2 linked regions of the Phaeacidiphilus oryzae TH49 genome follow. The protein of the gene in region 2 interacts with the protein of the main gene of each other region in a pairwise test. Links are inferred from orthologs where the notes say so. Each region holds a gene or a part of one and is shown on either strand. Other genes may lie near its edges.

Region 1 (7,555 bases), 2.1 Mb from region 2 along the record:
TGGAGGCCCAGACCGGCCACCGCGCCCTGGTTCTTGTGCTTGTACTCGCGCAGCGGGAAGCCCCGCATCTGGGCGAGAACGTTGTCGGCGAGCACCGGCGCCTGGCGGACGGCGTGCTGGGCGTTCGGCGGGCACCAGGCGCCCTCCTTGCCCGCGGCCAGGTCCGGCACCTGGGCGGTGTCGCCCGCGGACCAGACGTAGTCGAAGCCCTGCACCTGCAGCGTCGGCGCGGTGTCCACGTGGCCGCGGGGGCCGAGCGGCAGGCCGAAGTTCGACAGGATCGGGTTGGGGCGCACGCCGGCGGTCCACACGATGGTGGAGGCGTCCACCTCGATGCCGTTCTTCAGCACCACGTGCTTGTCGACGCAGGAGTCCATGGAGGTCTCCAGGTAGACCTCTATGCCGCGCTCCTCGAGGCGCTGCTGGGTCCACTTGCCGAGCTCCGGGCCCACCTCGGGGAGGATCCGGTTGGCCGCCTCGACCAGGATGAAGCGCATGTCCTCGCGCTTCACGCTCGGGTAGTACTGGGCCGCGTCCCGCAGCATGTCCTCGGCCTCGGCCAGGGTCTCCGCGCCGGCGAAGCCGCCGCCGATGAAGACGAAGGTGAGGGCCTGCTTGCGGACCTTCTCGTCGGTGGTCGACTCGGCGCGGTCCAGCTGCGCCATCAGGTGGTTGCGAAGGCTGATCGCCTCCTCCACCGACTTGACGCCGATGCCGTGCTCGGCCAGACCCGGGATCGGGAAGGTCCGGGAGATCGAGCCGGTCGACACCACCAGGTGCTCGAAGGGCAGTTCGTAGGCCTCGCCCGCCGCGGGCTGGATGGTGGCCGTCTTGCGGTCGTGGTCGACCGAGGTCACCGAGCCCGTCAGCACCTCGGCCTGGTTCTTCAGGACCCGGCGCAGCGGCGCAACGAGGTTGCGAGGCGCGACGTTGCCGCCGACCGCCTCGGGCAGGAAGGGCAGGTACGTCATGTACGGCCGCGGGTCGACGACGGTGACGGTCGCCTCCCCGTAGCGCATCTTCTTGAGAAGACGCAGCGCGGTGTACAAGCCGACGTAGCCACCGCCGACGATGAGAATGCGAGGTCGCTCCGTGGTGCTCATATCCGAAAGTATCCAGCACGCCCGCGGGGCACCCGTGTGGGCCCGGTCACAAGATCCGGGGACCCTGGTGCTACACTATGCGGCCCGCAAAACCGCCCGCCGGGAAGCGATCAATCGATCAGCGGGGCGGGCGGATCGGGGAGCCTCCGCCCCTCCCCTGCGGTCACTCCGGCACCGCCTTCGTGAGCTGCAACGATCCCGCCACTCGCGGGGTTCCGGGCCCCGGAGGGAACTCCCGCCGAGGAACCTGACGGCGTCCACGGGGCTCCGCCTGCGATCGGTACGGCGGATCCGCCCGGCGGCCTTCGTCCCGCATTCCGGGACGAACCGGCCCCGGACGCGTCCGTACGCGCGGAACTTCATGTGAAGAAATTCACGAACTTTCTGACGCGCCGTTCCGGCCGGGGCCCCGCGGCCCGGCCGGAAGCGGTCAGCGAGCCGCCCGGGCGGCGCTGAAGGCGATGCCGTCGAGGATGTCGTGCTCGCTCGCCACCAGCTCCGCGGCGCCGGTCCGCTCCATGATCGAGAGCAGCACCAGGGAGCCGGCCGTGATCACGTCTACCCGGCCGGGGTGGATCACCGGGATGGCGGCGCGCTCCTCGTGGGTGGAGCGCAGCAGCCGCTCGGTGACCTCGCGGACCTGCTGGAGCGGGATTCTGGCGTGGTGGATCCGCTCCGAGTCGTACGCGGGCAGTCCGAGGGCGATCCCGGCGACCGTGGTGACGGTGCCGGCCAGGCCGACCAGGGTGGTCGCGGCGTCCAGCGGGACCGTCTCGGCGGCCTCGTCCAGGGCCTTGGCGATGTCCTCGCGGATGGCCGCGAAGTCCGTCCCGTGCCGCTCGGTCAACCGGACGCAGCCGATGTCCACCGAGCGGGCCGCCTGGACCTCGTCGGTGCCGAGGACGAACTCGGTGGAGCCGCCGCCGAGGTCGAACACCAGGTACGGGCCCGGGAGTTCGGGGACGCCGGCCCCGCCGGGGCCGTGCAGCTCGGCGGTGGCGCCGGTGAAGGAGAGCTGGGCCTCCTCCTCACCGGTGATCACCTGGGGCTCCACGGAGAGGATCTCGCGGACCCCGCGGACGAAGTCCTCGCGGTTCTCGGCGTCCCGGGAGGCACTGGTGGCCACGAAGCGGATCCGCTCCGGGCTGAGCGGGACGCCGTACGAGGCGATCGCCTCGGCGTACTCGCGGCAGGCCGCGAAGGTGCGCTCCAGCGCCTCGGGGGCGAGCCGGCCGGTGCGGTCCACGCCCTGGCCGAGCCGGACGATCCGCATCCGCCGGTCCAGGTCGGCCAGGGCCCCGGACTCCGGGTCGACGTCGGCGACGAGCAGGCGGATCGAGTTGGTGCCGCAGTCGATCGCGGCGACGCGCTTTGAGGTCACTCGGCTTCCTCGGGTTCGGGGGACTCGTCGGCACAGACGCAGGGGCCCTTGCGCCACCACTCCGGAAGCGCGGCCAGCGCCTCGTCGCCGAGCGGGTTGGCCCCCTCGCCGGCCGCCAGCGAGTGGGCGACCAGCACGTGGAGGCACTTCACCCGGTCCGGCATCCCGCCGGCGCTGGGGAACCCCTCCAGCACCTCGATCGCGTCCCGGCGCCGGAGGTAGTCCTCGTGGGCGGCGCGGTAGCCGGCGGCCAGCTCCTGGTCCTCGCCGAGCCGGGCCGTCATCTCCTTCATCATCCCGTCGGCCTCCAGGGTGCCGATGAGGGACGCGGCGCGCGGGCAGGTCAGGTAGTAGAGGGTCGGGAAGGGGGTGCCGTCCTCGAGTCGGGGGGCGGTCTCGACCACGTCGGGGAGGCCGCAGGGACAGCGGTGGGCGACGGCGCGGAGGCCGCGCGGGACGCGGCCCAGCTGGGCCTCGATCGCGCGGACGTCCTGCTCGGTGGGTCGCTCGGTGGGGGTTTCGCTGGTCATCGTTCCGGGGGGTGTGGGGGTTCAGCGGGCGGTGGTGCCGGGGGCGGTCGGGCTCGCGGTCGGCGCGGCGTCGGCGGCGTCCAGCGAGTCCCACAGGTTGGCGTACCAGGGCTGGCCGGGGGCGGCCGCCTGGTACGAGGTCCCGGAGGAGCCCGCGCCGGCGGAGGAACCGGACGAGCCGGGGACCACCGCGACGAAGGGGGTCTCGCCGGGGAAGGCGTAGTGCAGCCGCTCGCGCGCCTGGGCGGCCACGAAGGCCGGGTCCTGCCAGCGGGCCAGCTGGCGGCGCTCGGCCTCCAGTTGACGCTTCGCCAGGTCGGCGGCGGCGCGCTGCTGGGAGATCTGCTGGCGCTGGGCGACGAACTGGCGGGTCGGGTAGGCGAGGGCGGCGACGACCGCGCAGAGCACCAGCCCGAGGACGGCGGCGCGGCCGGTCATCCTGGGCCGGCGGGGGCGCCCGGAGCGGGCGACGTTGAAACGCAGCAAGTTCCCCTCCGGGTCGGTTGTCCGTTGGCCGCCAGCGTAGATGCTCGCGGACGACTTTTCCCCGACCCGCTGAGCGGCCCCGCCAAGTCGCGCAGCGACTTCAGGGGCGCGGGGAACTGCGCGGCCGGCCACTTACGGTCCACAGGTCGGCAACGGAGTCCGGGTTGCAACCGAGTGGCCGTTGCCGGGTGCGGCGCCGTAGTCAGCCGGGCGCGCAGTTCCCCGCGCCCCTTACTTGCCCCTTCGGGGCTGCGCTCGGGGCGAGGGCGTCAGCCCTTGAAGCGGGGGAAGGCGCCGCGGCCCGCGTACTCCGCGGCGTCGTCCAGGATCTCCTCGATCCGGAGGAGCTGGTTGTACTTCGCCACCCGCTCGGACCGGGCCGGCGCGCCGGTCTTGATCTGGCCGCAGTTGGTGGCAACGGCCAGGTCCGCGATGGTGGTGTCCTCGGTCTCGCCCGAGCGGTGCGACATCATGCAGCGGAAGCCGTTGCGCTGGGCCATCTCGACCGCGTCCAGCGTCTCGGTCAGCGAGCCGATCTGGTTCACCTTCACCAGCAGGGCGTTGGCCGCGCCGTCCTTGATGCCCCTGGCCAGGCGCTCCGGGTTGGTGACGAACAGGTCGTCGCCGACCAGCTGGACCTTGTCGCCGAGCTGCTCGGTGATGGTCTTCCAGCCGTCCCAGTCGTCCTCGAAGAGCGGGTCCTCGATGGAGACCAGCGGGTAGGCGTCGACCAGCTCGCCGTAGTACGCCGACATCTCGGCGGCGGTGCGCTCCTTGCCCTCGAAGGTGTACGTGCCGTCCTTGTAGAACTCGGAGGCGGCGACGTCCAGGGCGAGGGCGACGTCCTGGCCGGGGGTGTAGCCGGCCTTGCGGATGGCCTCCAGGATGAGGTCGAGGGCCTCGCGGTTGGAGTCCAGGTTGGGGGCGAAGCCGCCCTCGTCGCCCAGACCGGTGGCCAGGCCGCGCTCCTTCAGGACCGACTTGAGGGTGTGGTAGACCTCGACGCCCCAGCGGACGGCCTCGGAGAAGGACTCCGCGCCGATCGGGGCGATCATGAACTCCTGGATGTCCACGTTGGAGTCGGCGTGCGAGCCGCCGTTCAGGATGTTCATCATCGGGACCGGCAGCACATGGGCGTTCGGGCCGCCGACGTAGCGGAAGAGCGGGAGGTCGGAGGCCTCGGAGGCGGCGTGGGCCACGGCCAGCGAGACGCCGAGGATGGCGTTGGCGCCGAGCGAGGACTTGTCCGGGGTGGCGTCCAGGTCGAGCATCGCCTGGTCGATCAGCCGCTGCTCGGTCGCGTCGTAGCCGACCAGCTCCGGGCCGATCTGCTCGATGACGGCCAGCACGGCCTTCTCCACACCCTTGCCCCCGTAGCGCGACTTGTCGCCGTCACGGAGTTCGAGGGCCTCGAAGGCGCCGGTGGAGGCGCCGGACGGGACCGCGGCGCGGCCCGTGCTCCCGTCATCGAGGCCGACCTCGACCTCGACGGTGGGGTTGCCTCGCGAGTCGAGGATCTCGCGGGCTACGACGACGTCGATGGACGGCACGTTGTTCTCCTTCACGGGTACGGGGCCGTTACGACCTGAGCCTAACCGCAACGGCCGCCGCGGCCATCCGGGACATCGGACCCTATTCGGTCCGCGTTCGGTCCATCCTCGGTCCGTCCCGGGCCGCGGCGGCCGCCTACCCACGGGTAGGTCAGGGCCGGTGGACCCTCAGCCGACCTGGAGGCGCTGGCCCGGGTAGATCAGGTCCGGGTTCGAGCCGACCGTGGACCGGTTCTCCTGGTACAGGTGCCGCCAGCCGCCGGAGACGTGCGCCGCCGCGGCGATGCGGGACAGGGTGTCCCCGCTGCGCACGACGTAGTCACCGTGGCCGACGGTGTGCACGGCACTGCCGCCGCTCGCGCTGCTCGTGGTGGGTGTCGAGCCGCTCCTGGTGGCTGTGGAGCTGCTCGCCGGCTGCTCGACAGTCCGCGGGGCGGTGTGGCCCGCGACGCTGTCGGACGAGGCCGTGTGGGTGTGCGAGGCGCTGCTGTGACGGGTCGTGGTGCCGCCTGAACCGGTGCCGACCTGGGCCGGCGAGCCGCCGGCGGCGAGCCCGGCCTTCTGGCTGCAGACCGGCCAGGCGCCCGGCCCCTGCGCGGACAGCACCTTCTCGGCCACGGATATCTGCTGGCCCTTGCTGGCCCGGTCGGCAGTGGGGGCGTACTTGGTGCCCCCGTAGGCCGCCCAGGTGGACCGGGTGAACTGCAGTCCGCCGTAGAACCCGTTGCCGGTGTTGATGGACCAGTCGCCGCCGCTCTCGCACTGGGCGACACGGTCCCAGGTGGAGACGGTGGCGGCGTCGGCGGTGCTGGTGGCGGCGGTTCCGATCAGCGGGATGGCGATTCCGGCGCCGGCCACTCCGGCGGTGGCGACCAGCCGCCTGGTGTGGGAGCTGCGGGGTTTGCGATGACGGCCGGTGCCGCCGAAGACAGCGGTGGGATGCATCGGCTGCTTCCTCTCCGACGCCTGCGAGGTGAGCTGTCGGGTTCGGGCCGTGAGGTAGCCCGGCCGTCTCAGGTCCGCTGAGGCGGCTTCACCCCTAGCCGTGCGCCGGGCAGTTGCCGCGACTCCCTCGCGGCGGCGTGGTCGCTGCTGCCGGTGCTTCGGCGGTGTACGTGGGTCCCCCACTCCTGTCCGTTCGATCTGTCGACGACCCTCGCTCCGGTGGACAGGACTCGGCGTCCCGGGGCTCGGGGTTCGCAGACACGCGAACGTCGTGCAGGCTATGCAGATCGTACGAATGTCCTCAAGTCGCACAATCTCACACCCGAGGCGTACAACCTTTGGGCGGTTCTGAGCGTCGGTCAGTTCGCAAGTGGTGCTTCAGGAGTGGACGGGTGTGAACTCGACCGGGAGTTCGCGCAGGCCACGCATGATCAGCCCGCCGCGCCTGCGAAGCCCCGACGTCTCGGTAGCCAACGCCAGATCGGGTAGACGCGCCAGCAGGGTGGCCAGCGCCGTCCGGCCCTCCAGACGGGCGAGCGGGGCACCGATGCAGTAGTGGATGCCGTGCCCGAAGCCGAGATGCGGATTGTCCCGGCGGGCCAGATCGAGCGCGTCCGGTTCGGCGAAGCGGGCCGGGTCGCGGTCGGCGGCGGCGAGGACGACGAGCACCGGGTCGCCGAGGCCGATCCGCTCTCCACCGATCTCCACCGGCTCGGTGGCGAACCGCCAGGTGGCGAGCTCGACCGGGCCGTCGTAGCGGATGAACTCCTCGATCGCGGTGTCCCACAGGGACGGGTCGGCCCGCAACCGCTCGCGCTGCGCCGGGTTCTGAAAGAGGGCCAGCGCCCCGTTGCCGATCAGGTTGATGGTGGTCTCGAAGCCGGCGAAGAGCAGCACGAAGCACATCGCCGCGGCCTCGTTCTCGGTCAGATGCTCGCCGTGGTCGCTGGCCCTGATCAGGCCGGAGATCAGGTCGTCGCCGAGGTCCGCCCGCTTGCGGTGGATCAGCTCGGAGAGGTACGCCCGCATCCGCTTGACCGCGCGGCCGACGCCGCCGCGCGGGGCGCCGGGGTGGCGGATCATCATCGCCGCCCAGTCCCGGAACGCGTCCTGGTCCTCGGCCGGGACGCCGAGGAGGTCGCAGATGGCGTAGATGGGCAGCGGGAAGGCGAACTCGTGGATCAGCTCGGCGCTGCCGCGGGCGGCGAAGCCGTCGATCAGCCGATCCGTCAACTCCTGCACTCGGGGCGTGAATTCGGCCACCCGGCGGGGGGTGAAGGCCTTGGAGACCAGGCGGCGCAGGCGGGTGTGGTCCGGCGGGTCGATGTTCAGCAGGTGGGTCATCAGGTCGGCGCTGCGCTCGCCGGGGATGCCGATCCGGCCGCTGCGGTGGGCGCCCTCCTCGCCGTGGTGGGCCGGGTTCTTGCTCAGCCGGGGGTCGGCGAGCGCCGAGCGGGCGTCGGCGTAGCGGGTGACCAGCCAGGCCTCCACCCCGCTGGGGAGGGTGGTGCGGTGCACCGGGGAGTGCTCCCGCAGCCAGGCGTACGCCGGGTACGGGTC
Region 2 (7,608 bases):
GCTCGCCCTGCGGCTGACCGCCTTCCCCCACCTGGTCGACCTGCGAAAGGTGGCCGGGATCCGGGGGTTCGAGCAGCGGGAGGGCGGCATGTGGGTGGGCGCGGCCACCACCCAGTCCGCCGTCGAGCGGTCCGCCGAGATCGCCGAGCGGGTGCCGCTGCTGGCCCGGGCCACCCCGCTGATCGGCCACTTCCAGATCCGCAACCGCGGCACCGTCGGCGGCTCGCTGGCGCACGCGGACGCGGCGGCCGAGTACCCGGCGGTCGCGCTGGCGCTGGACGCCGAGCTGGAGACGGCCTCACCGCGCGGGACGCGCACCCTCCCCGCGGCCGGCTTCTTCACCGGCATGTGGACCACCGGGCTCGCCGAGGACGAGCTGCTCACCGGGGTCCGCTTCCCGGTGGCGGGCCCCCGCTGCGGCTACGCGGTCGAGGAGTTCGCCCGCCGCCGGGGGGACTTCGCCATCGCGGGCGCGGCCGTCGCGATCGAGCTGGACCCGCAGGGGCGGGTGGCGCGCTGCGGAATCGGCCTGTTCGGCCTCGGCCCGGCGGCCCAGCGGGCCACGGCGGCGGAGCGGGCGGTCGCGGGGACGGCGGTCGCGGGCGGCGGATCCGACGCGGCGGCGGCCGAGGTCGGCCGGATCGGGGTGGCGGAGCTCGACTCCGTCCCCTCCGACCTCCACGGAACGGCGGAGTACCGGAAGCGCGTGGGGGCGGCCATGGTGGCCCGCGCCTGGCAGAAGGCCGTACGGGAGGCGAGCGGTGACTGAGGTCGAGATCGGGATCGAGCTGACGCTCAACGGAGTGAAGCGGCCGTCGCGGGTGCCGCCCCGGCGCACCCTCGCCGACCACCTGCGGACCGACCACCACCTGACCGGCACCCACCTGGGCTGCGAGCACGGCGTCTGCGGCGCCTGCACGGTGCTGCTGGACGGCGAGGCCGTCCGGTCCTGCCTGGTCTTCGCGGTGCAGGCGGACGGCTCCGAGGTGACCACGGTGGAAGGGCTGACCGGCGAGGACGGCGCGCTCTCCCCCGTCCAGGCCGCCTTCCGCGACCACCACGGGCTGCAGTGCGGCTTCTGCACGCCGGGGTTCGTGGTCTCGGCCACCGCCCTGCTGGAGCGGAACCCCCACCCCACCGACGAGGAGATCCGGGAGGCGCTCTCCGGCAACCTCTGCCGCTGCACCGGATACCAGGGGATCCTCAAGGCCGTCCGAGCCGCGGCGGACGGGGAGCGACCCGCCGTCGAGTGACCACCGGCGAGTGATGGCACGGTGGGTGACGACATGTCAGGATTCGTCCCATGGCCACCGTGACCGCGCCCCTGGCGCCCGCCATCGGCGCACTGCGCACCCTCGCGGCCACCCCGCCGCCCGGCGACGGGGTGGCCGTCTTCGCGCGGATGTACCTGGTCGTCACCCAGGCCGTGGACCGGCATCTGCGGCTCACCCGGTACTTCCAGGACCCGGAGGCCACCGGAGTGCTGGCCGTGCTCTTCGCCGACCGCTTCCTCGACGCCCTGGACGCCCGCCCGGCGCCGGCCTGCTGGCGCCCGCTGCTGGCGCTGCGCCGGCACCCGGGGATCCGGCCGATCCAGTTCGCGCTGGCCGGGATGAACGCCCACATCGAGCACGACCTGCCGCTGGCGCTGCTGGACACCTGCGCGCGCACCGGGCGGGCGCTGCACGACATGTCGGCCGACTTCCACCGGGTCAACGACGTCCTCGCCGAGGTCGAGGAGAAGGCCCGCGAGGAGCTGGCGCCCGCCGGGCACGGCGACGACCCGGACGAGCCGCTGCTACACCTGCTGGGCTGCTGGTCCATCGACCGCGCGCGGGACGCGGCGTGGGCGTCGGCGCACGCCCTGTGGGAGCTCCGCTCCCGCCCGGAGGCCTACGCCGCCACCGCGGACGCCCTCTCCGACTCCGTCGGCCTGATCAGCCGCTGCCTGCTGACGCCGCTGCGCTGAGGGGACGCCCTGATGTGCGGCCCGAAGGGCCGGGCACATCAGGGGCGCGGGGAACCGCGCGCCCGGCCGCCTACGGCGGGAGAGCCGCCGGCGGCGGGCCGGACGGCGCCCCGTAGGCGGCTCGGTAGCGGCTCGGAGGCGGCTCGGCTCGGCTACCAGCTCGCGTGCAGCGGCTTGCCCTCGGCGTAGCCGGCCGCGCTCTGGATCCCGACGATCGACTTCTCGTGGAACTCCTCAAGGCTCGCCGCCCCGGCGTAGGTGCAGCTGCTGCGGACACCCGAGACGATCGAGTCGATCAGGTCCTCGACGCCCGGCCGCTCCGGGTCCAGGAACATCCGCGAGGTCGAGATCCCCTCCTCGAACAGCGCCTTCCGGGCCCGGTCGTACGCCGACTCCTCGGAGGTGCGGTTGCGGACCGCCCGCGCGGAGGCCATCCCGAAGCTCTCCTTGTAGAGCCGGCCGTCGGCCGCGGACTGCAGGTCGCCCGGGGACTCGTAGGTCCCCGCGAACCAGGAGCCGATCATCACGTTGGACGCGCCCGCGGCCAGCGCCATCGCGACGTCCCGGGGGTGCCGGACGCCGCCGTCCGCCCACACGTGGCGGCCGAGCCGCCGCGCCTCGGCGGAGCACTCCAGCACCGCGGAGAACTGGGGCCGGCCGACGCCGGTCATCATCCGGGTGGTGCACATCGCGCCCGGGCCGACGCCGACCTTGATGATGTCCGCCCCGGCCTCCACCAGGTCGCGCACACCGGCCGCGGAGACCACGTTGCCGGCCACCACCGGCACCCCGGGGTCCAGCGCCCGGACCGCCTTCAGCGCGCTGATCATCGACTCCTGGTGGCCGTGCGCGGTGTCCACCACCAGCACGTCCGCGCCCGCCTCGACCAGCGCCTTGGCCCGGCCGGCCACGTCGCCGTTGATGCCCACGGTGGCGGCGATCCGCAGCCGCCCGGCGTCGTCCACGGCCGGGGTGTAGAGGGTGGCGCGCAGGGCGGCCTTCCGGGTCAGGATGCCGACCAGCCGGCCGTCCCCGTCCACCACCGGCGCCAGCCGGCGATGCGCCTCGGTCAGCCGGTCGAAGGCGTCCCGCGGGTCGATGCTCTCCTCCAGCAGCAGCAGGTCGCGGGACATCACCTCGGAGAGGTTGGTGAACCGGTCCACGCCCTGGCAGTCGGAGTCGGTGACCACCCCGACCGGCCGGCCGACCTCGTCGATCACGACCACGGCGCCGTGGGCGCGCTTGGGCAGCAGGGAGAGCGCCTCCGCGACGGTGGCGGTGGGGGCCAGCGTGATGGCGGTGTCGTGGACCAGGTGGCGGGCCTTCACCCAGGCGATGACCTCGGCCACGACCTCGATCGGGATGTCCTGCGGGATGGCCACGATGCCGCCGCGGCGGGCGACCGTCTCGGCCATCCGGCGCCCGGCGATCGCGGTCATGTTGGCGACCACGAGCGGAATTGTGGTCCCGGTGCCGTCGGTGGTGGACAGGTCCACCGCCTGGCGGGAACCCACGGCCGACCGGCTGGGGACCATGAACACGTCGTCGTAGGTCAGGTCGTAAGCCGGCTGAAGGTCGTTCAGGAAGCGCATGGACGGGCTCTCTGCTGGATGACGGTGCGTCGGATGCCGGACGCTTCCGGTCTGCCGGGCGCCCGCACCCAACCGACGATTCTCGCCGAAACACCTGGTGAAAACCAGTTCGCCCGGCATTGTTGCAGCTACCGCCAACCCGGGCGGCGGATCGCGGCGGCCGGCTTGGACGATCGTCCAGCCAGGGCCGCGGCCGCCGTCCGCCGCCGGGCGGAGAGCTAGTGGGCGCAGCCCCAGGACGAGGCGTCCACCACGCCCTGCGCCTGCTCGCGCAGCGCCCGCACCGCCGCGGCCGGGTCGTCCGCGCCGTACACCGCCGACCCCGCGACGAAGACGTCCGCCCCCGCCTCCGCGCAGCGCTCGATCGTCGAGGCCGAGACCCCGCCGTCCACCTGCAGCCACAGCTCCAGCCCGTGCTTGGCGATCAGCTCCCGGGTCCGCCGGATCTTGGGCAGCATGATGTCCAGGAAGGACTGCCCCCCGAACCCCGGCTCCACCGTCATCACCAGCAGCATGTCCAGCTCGGGCAGCAGGTCCTCGTACGGCTCGATCGGCGTGGCCGGCTTCAGCGCCATCGACGCCCGCGCGCCCTGCGCCCGCAGCTCCCGCGCCAGCCGCACCGGCGCCGCCGCCGCCTCCGCATGGAAGGTCACCGAGCCGGCGCCCGCCTCGGCGTACTGCGGCGCCCAGCGGTCCGGCTCCTCGATCATCAGATGGCAGTCGATCGGCGTCTCCGTCGCCTTCAGCAGGGACTCCACCACCGGCAGCCCGAGCGTCAGGTTCGGCACGAAGTGGTTGTCCATGACGTCGACGTGCAGCCAGTCGGCCCCCCGCACCGCCGCCGCCTCGTCGGCCAGCCGGGCGAAGTCCGCGGAGAGGATGCTCGGGTTGATCTGTGCGGTGCTCATGGATCCAGTCTTCCAGTCGTCCGTGTCGTCAGCGGGTGCGCAGCAGCAGCGCCAGGTACATCGCGTCGGTCCCGTGGAGGTGCGGCCAGAGCTGCACGTCGGGTCCGTCGCCCAGCCCCGGCATCCCCTCCGGCAGCAGCGGCCGGGCGTCCACCCACTCCACGGCCCGCTCCCCGCCGCCGTCCCGTTCCAGCTCCTTCAGCACGTCCTGGACCACGGCCCTGGTCTCGGCCAGATGCGGCGAGCAGGTCGCGTACGCGACGAGGCCGCCCACCCGCACCGACCGCAGCGCACCGCGCAGCAGCCCGCGCTGCACCGGACCGAACCCCGGGAGGTCCTCGGCCCGCCGCCGCCACCGCGCCTCCGGCCGGCGCCGCAGCGCGCCGAGCCCTGTGCACGGCACATCGACCAGCACCCGGTCGAAGAAGTCCGGCTGCCAGGCCGGCCGCGTCCCGTCCGCCACGATCACCTGGTACGGCCCCGGGTTGCCGTCCAGCGCCCGCGCGACCAGCCGGGCCCGGTGCGGCTGCCGCTCCGAGGCGACCAGCGCCGCCCCCTGCCGCGCGGCCAGCGCCCCCAGCAGGGCGGCCTTGCCGCCCGGCCCCGCGCAGGCGTCCAGCCAGCGCTCGGTCCCGGCCGGCACGCCCTCCAGCGGCGGTTCGAGCGGCAGCCCCAGCGGGGCCGCCGCCAGCGCGGCCGCCACCAGCTGGCTGCCCTCGTCCTGCACCCCGGCCCGGTTCTCCCGGACCGCCTCAAGCTCGCCCGGGTCGCCGCCCTCCGCCAGCCGCAGCGCGTACGGCGACCAGCGGCCGTCCGCCGTGGCGTCCTCCGGCAGCGCCTCCCGCAGCTCCTCGGTGGTGGACCGCCCCGGCCTCGCCACCAGCGTCACCTCAGGACGGGCGTTGTCCGCGGCCAGCAGCGCCTCGATGCCCCGCCGGCCGGACTCCTCCGGCTGCCAGACCCCCAGCGAGTCCCAGAGCGCGCCCACGACCCAGCGCGGATGCGAGTACCGGACGGCCAGATGGTCTTCCGCGTCCTCCTCGTACGGCGGCGCGACCCGCTCCAGCCACTCGTCCAGGTCGTGCGCGGTGACCTTGCGCAGCACGGCGTTGACGAACTTGGCCCGGCCGTCCCCGAGCACCACCCGGGCCAGCTCCACGGTCGCCGAGACCGCCGCGTGCGGGGGGATCCGGGTCGCCAGGATCTGGTGGGCGCCCAGCGTCAGCACGTCGAGCACCGGCGGGTCGACCTCGCGCAGCGGCCGGTCGACGCAGGCCGCGAGCACCGCGTCGTAGCTGCCCTGCATCCGCAGCGAGCCGTAGACCAGCTCGGTGGCGAAGGCCGCGTCCCGTCGGTCGAAGTCCGGATGGTCCCGCTCGGCGTCGCGCAGCAGCGCGGGCAGCACCAGGTTGGCGTACGCGTCCCGCTCGTCGACGGCGCGCAGCGCCTCGAAGGCGACCATCCGCGCCGGATCCTTCTTCGGCCGCCGGTACGGCCGCGCCGGACGCTTCCTCACCGGCCTTGCGGGGCTGCTCACTTGACACCCTCACCGCTCGCCGGGAGGGCCGCCGGGTCCGCCGGCTCGAAGCGCTCCCCGGCCTCGATCCGGTGCCCGCGCGCCCAGTCTCCGGCGGACATCCGCTTCTTGCCCTGCGCCTGCACCTCGCCGAGCACCACCTCGTGGCTGCCGGTGCCGACCCGCACGGTGTTCTTCTGCACCGCGATCTCGCCGGGCGCCAGCTCCGCGCGCTCCGGCGTGGGCCGGACCGGGCCCAGCTTGACCCGCTCGCCGCGCAGCACCGTCCAGGCACCGGGCGCCGGGGTGCAGCCGCGCACCACGCGGTCCACCCGCAGCGCCGGAGCCGTCCAGTCCACCCGGGCGTCCTCGACGTTGATCTTCGGGGCCAGCGAGACGCCCTCCGCGGGCTGCGCGACCGGCACCAGCGAGCCGTCCTCGATCCCGTCCATCGTCGCCGCCAGCAGCCCCGCCCCCGACTGCGCGAGCCGGCCCAGCAGGTCCCCGCTGGTGTCCGTCGCCCGGATCTCCTCGGTCACCACCCCGTACACCGGGCCGGAGTCGAGGCCCTCCTCGATCTGGAAGGTGGAGGCGCCGGTGACCGCGTCCCCGGCCATCAGCGAGTGCTGCACCGGCGCCGCCCCGCGCCAGGCCGGCAGCAGCGAGAAGTGGAGGTTCACCCAGCCGTGCCGGGGGACGTCCAGCGCGACCCGCGGCAGCAGCGCGCCGTAGGCCACCACCGGGCAGCAGTCGGGGGCGATCCGCGCCAGCCGCTCCAGGAACTCCGGGTCGCGCGGGCGCCTGGGCTTGAGCACCTCGATGCCGGCCTCCTCGGCCCGCTGCGCGACCGGGCTCGCGACCAGCCGCCGGCCGCGCCCGGCGGGGGCGTCGGGCCTGGTGACGACGGCCGCCACCTCGTGCCGGTCGGAGGCGATCAGCGCCTCCAGGGCGGGGACGGCCACCTCGGGGGTGCCGGCGAAAACGAGCCTCATAACGAGTGCGGCTGCCTCTCGGTTCTCTCTGCTGGGTCTCGGTACCGGCGCCGGTCAGAGCGCGCGGCCGAAGGTGCTGTGCGGCGACACCTTCACCGTCGGCGCCTGCTCCCCGGCCCACTCCGCCTCGCGGATCGCGCGCAGCGCGGCCTTGCGCTGCTCGCGGTCGAGCCGGTCGATGAAGATGATGCCGTCCAGATGGTCGGTCTCGTGCTGGATGCAGCGCGCGAGCCGCTGGGTTCCCTCGATCGTGACCGGGTCGCCGTACTGGTTGAACCCCTTGGCGACCACGCCGTAGGCGCGCTTGCAGTCGTACTGCAGCCCGGGGAGGGAGAGGCAGCCCTCGGGGCCGTCCTGCTCCTCCTCGGTGAGGTCGAGCACCGGGTTGATCAGATGACCGGTCTCGCCCTCCACGTGGTAGGTGAACACCCGCAGCGACACCCCGAGTTGGGGGGCCGCCAGGCCCGCGCCCGGGGCGTCCACCATGGTCTCGGTCAGGTCCTTGACCAGGGTGCGCAGCTCCTTGTCGAAGGTGACCACCGGCTGGGCCGTCATCCGCAGCACCGGATCGCCGAAGAGCCGAATCGGCTTGACCGCCACCGGGGGCCTCCTGAACATCACGCGGGTAGGG

What was found.
Region 1: the proteins of rpe (region 2) and eno interact in binary tests that used the Escherichia coli proteins (3 or more experiments, as listed by UniProt). The link is inferred for Phaeacidiphilus oryzae TH49 from one-to-one orthologs.

What each region holds. Positions count from the first base shown.
Region 1 is NZ_JQMQ01000005.1:2,979,293-2,986,847, forward strand. The notes cover bases 2,911-5,722. They hold eno (phosphopyruvate hydratase), read right to left. Parts: upstream 5,051-5,722; coding sequence 3,770-5,050; downstream 2,911-3,769. Other genes in these bases: BS73_RS17030 (DUF501 domain-containing protein), read right to left, coding at 2,911-3,014; BS73_RS17035 (FtsB family cell division protein), read right to left, coding at 3,036-3,500; BS73_RS40720 (transglycosylase family protein), read right to left, coding at 5,219-5,722. In the rest of the region: BS73_RS17020 (NAD(P)/FAD-dependent oxidoreductase), read right to left, coding at 1-1,103; BS73_RS17025 (Ppx/GppA phosphatase family protein), read right to left, coding at 1,534-2,484; more of BS73_RS17030, read right to left, coding at 2,481-2,910; more of BS73_RS40720, read right to left, coding at 5,723-5,995; BS73_RS17050 (cytochrome P450 family protein), read right to left, coding at 6,374-7,555. UniProt on the Escherichia coli protein: Catalyzes the reversible conversion of 2-phosphoglycerate (2-PG) into phosphoenolpyruvate (PEP). It is essential for the degradation of carbohydrates via glycolysis.
Region 2 is NZ_JQMQ01000005.1:888,483-896,090, forward strand. The notes cover bases 2,625-5,489. They hold rpe (ribulose-phosphate 3-epimerase), read right to left. Parts: upstream 4,470-5,489; coding sequence 3,780-4,469; downstream 2,625-3,779. Other genes in these bases: BS73_RS08355 (GuaB1 family IMP dehydrogenase-related protein), read right to left, coding at 2,625-3,561; BS73_RS08365 (RsmB/NOP family class I SAM-dependent RNA methyltransferase), read right to left, coding at 4,498-5,489. In the rest of the region: BS73_RS08340 (FAD binding domain-containing protein), read left to right, coding at 1-769; BS73_RS08345 ((2Fe-2S)-binding protein), read left to right, coding at 762-1,253; BS73_RS08350 (DUF5995 family protein), read left to right, coding at 1,304-1,969; more of BS73_RS08355, read right to left, coding at 2,122-2,624; more of BS73_RS08365, read right to left, coding at 5,490-6,006; fmt (methionyl-tRNA formyltransferase), read right to left, coding at 6,003-6,977; def (peptide deformylase), read right to left, coding at 7,032-7,577. UniProt on the Escherichia coli protein: Catalyzes the reversible epimerization of D-ribulose 5-phosphate to D-xylulose 5-phosphate.